Regions from separate parts of the Chryseobacterium sp. 'Rf worker isolate 10' genome, predicted to be linked through region 1. Evidence: riboswitches for the same ligand, from Rfam matches in the RefSeq annotation. Region 1 holds a riboswitch; the other holds the start of a gene.

Region 1 (4,220 bases):
CAATATTACGTTGAAAGATGTCTTCAGCAATGGCTCACTGAATATCACATAGACGGATTCCGTTGGGATCTAACAAAAGGATTTACCCAAAGCTGTTCTGAAAACGATGAAGCCTGTACCAACGCTTATCAGCAGGACAGAGTGGATATCATGAAACACTATGCAGACAGACAATGGGCTCTGGACCCGAACTCTTACATGATATTCGAACACCTTGGAACAGATGCGGAAGAACAGCAATGGGCGAACTACAGAATAGCAGAAGGAAAAGGCGTTATGCTTTGGAATAAGCAGACCGATCCTTACAATCAGAATACAATGGGATATCAGGAAAACAGCAATTATGACCGTATGAACCACAGTCTTCACGGCTTTACCAATATGAGTGCTGTAGGCTATGGAGAAAGCCATGATGAAGAAAGATTAATGTTTAAAAATCTTGCATACGGAGCGACTAACGGAAGTTATAATGTGAAAGACCTGAATACCGCTCTTGAAAGAATGAAAACTTTCGGTGCCACCTTCTTCACTATTCCCGGTCCGAAAATGATCTGGCAGTTCGGAGAATTAGGATATGAATTCAGCATCAACAGATGTGCAAACGGTACTATCGACAGCGGCTGCAGAACCGATGAGAAACCAATTGCATTCACTTTAGGATATGATACCAATGCCAACAGAAAGGCTGTTTACGATACTTGGGCTAAAATCATCAATATCAGAAATACCTATCCGGTTTTTAAATCTAAAACGTACAGTATAGAATCCAATAACCTTACGAATGATCCTAATGGTCTGATCACAAGAATTTACGTGTATGATACAGCTATTACAACAGGAACCAAGAATGTTGTGGTATTGGCTAATTATACTACATCCGTACAGAATGTAGTGCCTTATTTCCCTTACACAGGTCAATGGCAGAATCTGATGGATGACAGTATTTCAAACGTAATTTCCACAACGGCTCCGATTACTTTACAGCCGGGAGAATTCAGAATTTTTGGAAATTATGCAGGTACTTTGTCAACAGCAGATGCAAATGCAGCCAACAAATTATCCCTTCAGATTGCAGATAATCCGGTAAAAAATGGGACAGCTAAATTAGTTTTCAGCAAAGCGAAAAACGGAGAAATTTCAATTTTTGATATGACGGGTAAAAGACTGGATTCATTCAAACTGAACAAAGAAAACGGTGCGTATGAAGCGAAAATCAGTTATCCTGCAGGAACGTATCTGGTACAGCTGAAATCGGATACAGGAATAGCCATTCAAAAGATGATTGTTCAATAAAATAAATCATAAAAATCATAAAAAGGCAAATTTGCAGCATAGCAGGTTTGCCTTTTTTGTACATTTAAAAAAATAGTCTACTTTTGCAGTAGATTTATCAAGAAAGGTGGAGGGATTTGGCCCCGTGAAACCTTAGCAACCTGCACGGTTCCAGAAGTGTAAAGGTGCTAATTCCAACCCTTTGGGGGAGATAAGTGAAGTCAATACTCTATATGAATTCCATTTCTTGAAATCTTATGTATCTGCGGAAACATCCGTCAGACCCACATTATTAATTGGCAAGAATAAAAATGAAAAAATTAAGTACAGCTGTATTATTGCTTGGAGCAATTCTGGTTGCTGCTCAGGAAAGTGAGGAAAAGGGAAATCAGATCGAGGATATCATCATCGTCGGAAACCGGAATGTCAAAAGAACAAAGCTGGAGACTCCAGTTCCTGTAGATGTAATTAATATCGATAAAATCCAGAGAAGTTCTCCGCAAATGACTGCTCAGGATCTCCTGAACTATGTCATTCCATCGTTTAATGCAGTGAGGCAGTCTGCCTCAGATGGTACAGAACATATTGATCCCGTAACTCTGAGAGGAATGGGACCTGATCAGGTTCTGGTGCTGCTTAACGGAAAAAGAAGGCATTCTACGTCTTTAGTAAATTACCAGAATACAGTAGGAAATGGCTCAGTAGGAACAGATCTGAGCACCATTCCGGTGATTGCAATTGATAGAATTGAAGTCTTAAGAGACGGAGCTGCCGCACAATACGGTTCTGATGCCATTGCAGGAGTAATCAATATTATTCTTAAAAAAAATGCCGGAGCATCAGCCAGCCTTACTTACGGCTTAACCGGAAGAAACGACGGTGACACTTACCAGGCAGGAGCCAACTACGGAACTTCATTAGGAAAAAAAGACAGTTATATTAATCTTTCATTACAATTAAGCCACAGAGGGAAAACCACAAGAACACAAAATCACGACCTCGATATTTTCGGGAATAATTTTGCGTATGCATTTGCCGATGATCCTGCAGCAGCAAGAGCGGCAGATGATGCAAAGATTCAAGAAAGAGGATTAACCCGTGACGATTTTAATTTTCAGATCGGAGATGCACAAATCAGACAGGGCCAGCTGTTTTTCAACGCAGAATATCCTTTTAACGATCATTTTAAAGTCTATTCTTTTGGAGGGTTCAGTATCAAAGAAGGAAAAGGGTTTGGCTTCAGAAGACTTCCGAGCGAAACGTCTAATGTTGTTTCATCCATTTATCCAAACGGGTTTCAGGCAAGCCTTGAATCTCAGGTTTATGATCTTTCTTACGCCGTAGGAGCAAAATATAATGTGAATGACTGGTTTTTTGACCTTAGCAATACCTTTGGAAGCAACACCTTCAATTATAATGTAAACAATACAAATAATGCTTCACTGGGGGTAAAATCACCCACCCGATTTTATGCCGGAGCACACAGCTTCCTTCAGAATACCATTAATCTTGATGTTTCCAAAAATATCAACCGTTTCAATATTGCATTTGGAGGAGAATTCAGATTTGAACAATACCAGATCAAAGCGGGTGATGAAGCATCTTACACTCAATATGACATCAACGGAAATGTTGCCACAGAAGGATCAACAGTACTTGGTGCGGGCGGATCTCAATCTTTTATTGGGTTTTCTCCAAATAATGCATTGAAGAAAGACAGACATTCAGCAGCAGTGTATGCAGATGTTTCCTATGATTTAGATAAAAAACTGAATATTGATGCGGCTGCAAGATTTGAAAATTATTCAGATTTTGGAAATACGCTGAATGGAAAATTGGCGGTGCGATATGAGTTTGTAAAAAACTATGCAGTAAGAGCAGCGGTAGGAACAGGATTCAGAGCACCTTCTCTTCAACAGCAGTATTTTAATAACTCTTATGCCGATATTTCCACTTCCGGTTCCGGAATTGTAACCAAAGGAATTTTCAGAAATGATAGCGATGCAGCGAGAATTCTTGGATTTGATAAACTCAAACAGGAAACTTCTGTCAATGGAAGTGCAGGATTCACTTTAAAACCCGTAAAAGGATTATTTATTACCGTAGATGGATACTGGATAAAGGTAAAAAACAGGATTGTGATTACCAGCAATATTACCGATCCAAGACTGGATCAGTTTAAGGTTGAAAGCGGAAGATTCTTTGCCAATGCCATTGATACGGAAACAAAAGGAGTAGATGTAGTCGTTTCCTATGACTGGATTCTCGGTAACGGAAAATTAAATATGAATCTTGCCGGAAACTATACAGAAACAAAAATCACAGATTTCCATTTTCCGGAAAACTTAGGAACTCCACAAAATGAATTCTTTGGTCCGGATCAGATCAATATCATTGAAACTTTGTCACCCAAAACAAAAGCTTCATTAGGATTAAATTATGGAATCGGGAAGTTCAATTTTCTCGTAAGAAATACCTATTTTGGTAAAGTAATAAGAGATGGCTATCCATTTGGAAGCGTGCAGGAGTTTTCTCCGAAAGTAGTAACCGACATCAGTGTTGGATATGATATTACAAAAAGTATCAACTTTACTGTAGGAGCTAACAATGTATTTGATGTCTTCCCGGATCGCCAGATTTATGAAAATTCATATTATGGAGTATTCAAATATGCGCCGGTTCAGATGGGAACACTGGGGAATTACTTCTTTGGAAGGCTTAATTTTAATTTTTAATCATTAGATGAGTACTACCTCACATCAGATTGGCTGGAAAACAGCCGCAGCCATCGTGGTTTCCAATATGATCGGAACAGGAATTTTTACAACCCTGGGCTTCCAGTTATCCGATATTACCAATACCTACAGTATTTTTCTGCTATGGGGCATCGGAGGAATTCTTGCTTTGTTTGGGGCTTTCTGCTATGCCGAATTAGGCTCGCATTTTAA
Region 2 (4,220 bases), on a different contig from region 1:
GTAATGCTCAAAAAACTTGATCGCCATATCTTCATAGACCTGGTAATATTGGGCAAGTTCCATCGCAATACGCATCATATTCAGTGCATACATTGCCATCCAGCTTGTTCCGTCTGCCTGTTCAAGGTGCTGGCCGTCCTTTAGTTCCATATTTCGGTCAAAAGCTCCGATATTATCGAGACCAAGAAAACCTCCTCCAAAGATGTTTTTCCCGTTTTTATCCTTTCGGTTCACCCACCACGTGAAATTAAGAAGCAGTTTCTGAAATACTTTCTCTAAGAATAATAAATCCGGTTTTCCGTTATTTTTTTCATCAATTTTAAAAACACGGAAGCATGACCACGCATGTACGGGCGGATTCACGTCACTCATATTCCATTCATAGGCAGGAAGCTGGCCGTTAGGATGCATATACCATTCTTTCGTAAGTAACAGAAGCTGTCCTTTAGCAAATTCTGCATCGATGATAGAAAAAGGAACACAGTGAAATGCCAGATCCCACGTAGCATACCATGGATATTCCCATTTGTCAGGCATGGAAATAATATCCTTATTGTGGAGATGATTCCATTCTGTATTTCTTACATATTCGTTGAAATTTCTTGGGGCTTCAAAGTTGGGATCACCTTTCAGCCATTTTCCGATATTATAATGATAGAACTGTTTATTCCAAAGCAGTCCTGCAAAAGCCTGCCTCTGGACATTTCTTTCATCTTCGTTTACGGTGTCATTCTGAACTTCTTTATAAAAATCCTCAGCTTCAGCCTGCCGAGTATTGAAAATTTCATCAAAGTTTTCAAAAGGTTCATCTGTCCCCTCAGGACATAATCTGAATTCAAAAACTTTTGATTCTCCTGCTCCAATAACTTCGTCAATCAGTAAAGAAGCTTTTGTACCTCTTTTTTCGGGATTTACTGTATCTGTTTTATGAATAATGAAATCATTGATTCCATCTTTGAAATAGGTGTTTTCACTTCTGGGAGCTCCGTAAAGCTTAGAAGTATTGGTTTCATTATCACAGAATAGACTTTGTGCATTTGAGTTTCTGGAATACAGTTTCTTGATAGAAATACTGTCGTGAGCAATGTTTATACTTCCATCATGAGAAGCATTGAGTTCTCCTTTATAAGTATTATATCCCCATTTCCAGTTGTTTCTGAACCATACAGTAGGAGCTACCAGAATAGGAGCTTCATGCTGGCTTCGGTTGCAGATCGTTACTCTGGCAAAAATATCATTGTGATCGGCTTTGCAATATTCAATGAAAATATCAAAATATTCATCATTATCGAAAATTCCGGTATCGAAAATTTCATATTCCGGTTCCTTTTTACTGCGTCTCCCGTTTTCTGCAATAAGGTCATCGTAAGGAAATTCGTTGATTGGATATTTGTAAACCATTTTCATATAGCTATGAGTAGGTGTATTATCCAGATAATAAAAGATTTCTTTGATGTCTTCCCCATGATTCCCCTGGGGGTTGCTCAATCCGAAGAACCTTTCTTTTATCATTTTGTCTTTCTTGTTCCAAAACGAAAACGAAAAACAAAAAATCTGCTTTACATCAGAAATTCCGGCAATACCTTCTTCACCCCAGCGGTAGGCATAGCTTTCGGCATTATTATGATTGGTAAAATTCCAGGCATTCCCGTTCGGGCTATAATCTTCGCGTACATTTCCCCACTGCCGGTTGCTTACATAAGGTCCCCAGTTTTTCCATTTGGTATCTTGTAATCTTTCTTTTTCAGCGGTCATATCTCATCATTTTTCCCCACGAAGTTAGTTTTTTTGAGGAGCAATTCCAATTTTTTTCATCTGAATAATTATTAATATAGTCTTGAAATACTTGTATTTAAGGGCTTTTTTGAATATTAAAATAATTTTTTTTTGAAATTAAAAGAAAAGAACTACCTTTGCATCATTCGTTCATTCAAATATTGAAAATGTTATCAAGAAAGGTTGAGGGATTAGACCCTATGAAACCTTAGCAACCCTTTGCGCAAGCAAAGAAGGTGCTACGTTCTACCAAAGTATTTTGGACAGATAACTCACTGAAGTTCTTTTTCAGCCATTTCCTGTGGCATTTTCAATTGTATTAAAATTTAATAGAATTGAAAACAGAATTAAACTATATTAATCTTTCGTATCAAACTTATTCCCAAAAGGAATACCATATCCCGTTAAGCTATCAGCTTTTTGGGAAAGATCTGTTTACAGCCCCTATCATTTTAATCAATCATGCTCTTACCGGAAATTCCAATGTATCCGGAGATAATGGCTGGTGGAAACAGTTGGTAGGAGAAAATCAGATTGTAGATACCGATAAATATACTGTTCTGTGCTTTAATATACCCGGAAACGGATATGACGATTTTTTAATTGAAGACTATGAAGACTTCACTCCTTCGGATATCGCAGCGATATTTCTGAAAGGGCTTGAAGCTTTACATATAAAAAATTTATATGCCATTATCGGAGGCTCTTTGGGAGGAGGGATTGCCTGGGAAATGCTTGCCAAGCAGCCGGATCTCGCAGAAATATTTATTCCTATAGCATGTGATTACAGAACGCACGACTGGCTTCATGCACAGTGTCTGGTTCAGAAATTTTTATTGAATGATAAAAAGGAACCATTACAGAAAGCAAGAATTCACGCCATGTTGTGTTACAGAACTCCACAGTCACTCAACGATAGATTTCAAAACCAATATAATCAGGACAAACAACGCCTGGAATCAGAAGACTGGTTGGTTTATCATGGCAATGCGATAAACGAAAGGTTTAGTTTAAAAGCATACAAGCTGATGAATCATCTCTTGATGAATATCAATGCTAATGAAATAGCACTGGAGAACATACAGGCACGAATGCACATGATCTCAGTAGATACAGACTTATTCTTCCCGGCTTCTGAAATCCGAATGTGTTTTGAAAACTTACAAGAGAAAAATAAGGATGTTTCTTATCACGAGATCCAATCTATACACGGGCATGATGCCTTCCTAATGGAATATCAACAATTAAATAATATCATTAAAAACATTTTACAGAAGTAATGAAAAATGCTAACGAAATAAAATTTTTGAAGAACAGATCAATCATCAAATTTGAAGGTGAAGATTTCCTGGGAGAAATCGGGATTGATGGACGAATTTTTAAAGCGCTTACTTTAGCGCGTATCAGTGTAGGAGTAATCTCTCAGCAGGCCATAGAAAACGGAATTTCTATCCTGGTTCAGGAAATTGATGCAGAAAAAGCAGTAGCCTGTCTTATTGATGAGTTCGAAGCAGAAAGAAAATCTGGAAAAGTTTCTCAAATCTATAGTATCAATAATGTTTCTGTAATCGGTTTTGTAGCAGAAGATTTCAATAAAGTCTTTGCAGAACTGGCAAGAAACAATGTTTTCCCATTGCTTTTGAATCAGGTAGCAGGAGAAAACAGAGTCAACATCGTAGTGACTTCCTCACAGGATGAAAAAACGAGAAACATTATAGAATCTGAAATTTTCAAAAAACCAAAGACAGTTCATCTGGCAATCATTGGTCATGGAAACGTAGGAAAGACATTGATACAACAGGTCTTGGAATCTGCAGAAGAAATTAAAAAGCGTAAAAAAATAGACCTTAAAGTAGTTGCAGTAGCTAATTCAAAGAAAATTGCCTTCAACAAAAAAGGATTTGATGCCAATTGGGGGGAAGAGGTTTTGACAGCAGAACATCCATCGAATGTAGAAGAACTGATTAATTTCTCCAATGAAAATCAATTGGAGAATCTAATTGTTGTGGATAATACAGCAAGCAAAGATTTTGTAAAAAACTATCATGCTTTAGCAGAAAATGGATTCGATCTTGTTTCTTCCAACAAAATTTTCAATACCCTTCCGATAGAAGAATACAGAAAACTAAGATATACGTTGAGTAAAAATAACAGACGTTATCTGTATGAAACCAATGTTGGTGCAGGTTTACCGTTAATTGATACCATTAAATTATTACACCTTTCAGGAGAAAATATCACAAGAATCAAAGGAGTGTTCTCCGGAACCTTGAGTTATGTTTTCAATAATTTTTCTTTGAGAGACGATAAATTCTCAACCATTATCAATGAAGCTTTGGAAAAAGGATACACAGAACCGGATCCAAGAGAAGACTTATCTGGAAATGATGTAGCAAGAAAATTATTGATCCTGGCAAGAGAATTAGACTTAATCAACGAATTCG

The links. Region 1 has a riboswitch for S-adenosylmethionine ahead of LKL37_RS20605 (TonB-dependent receptor plug domain-containing protein). Riboswitches for the same ligand answer to the same signal wherever they lie in the genome.
Region 2: linked by a shared signal. The riboswitch ahead of LKL37_RS17775 (alpha/beta fold hydrolase) and the one ahead of LKL37_RS20605 (TonB-dependent receptor plug domain-containing protein) in region 1 are both predicted to bind S-adenosylmethionine.

The regions. Positions count from the first base shown of each region.
Region 1 is NZ_JBOZOF010000005.1:186,156-190,375, reverse strand. It holds gene LKL37_RS20610 (alpha-amylase family glycosyl hydrolase) at 1-1,293, shown strand, start outside; SAM riboswitch class I at 1,385-1,490, shown strand; gene LKL37_RS20605 (TonB-dependent receptor plug domain-containing protein) at 1,584-4,007, shown strand; gene LKL37_RS20600 (APC family permease) at 4,015-4,220, shown strand, end outside.
Region 2 is NZ_JBOZOF010000003.1:735,663-739,882, forward strand. It holds gene LKL37_RS17770 (MGH1-like glycoside hydrolase domain-containing protein) at 1-1,755, opposite strand, end outside; SAM riboswitch class I at 1,944-2,050, shown strand; gene LKL37_RS17775 (alpha/beta fold hydrolase) at 2,112-3,056, shown strand; gene LKL37_RS17780 (ACT domain-containing protein) at 3,056-4,220, shown strand, end outside.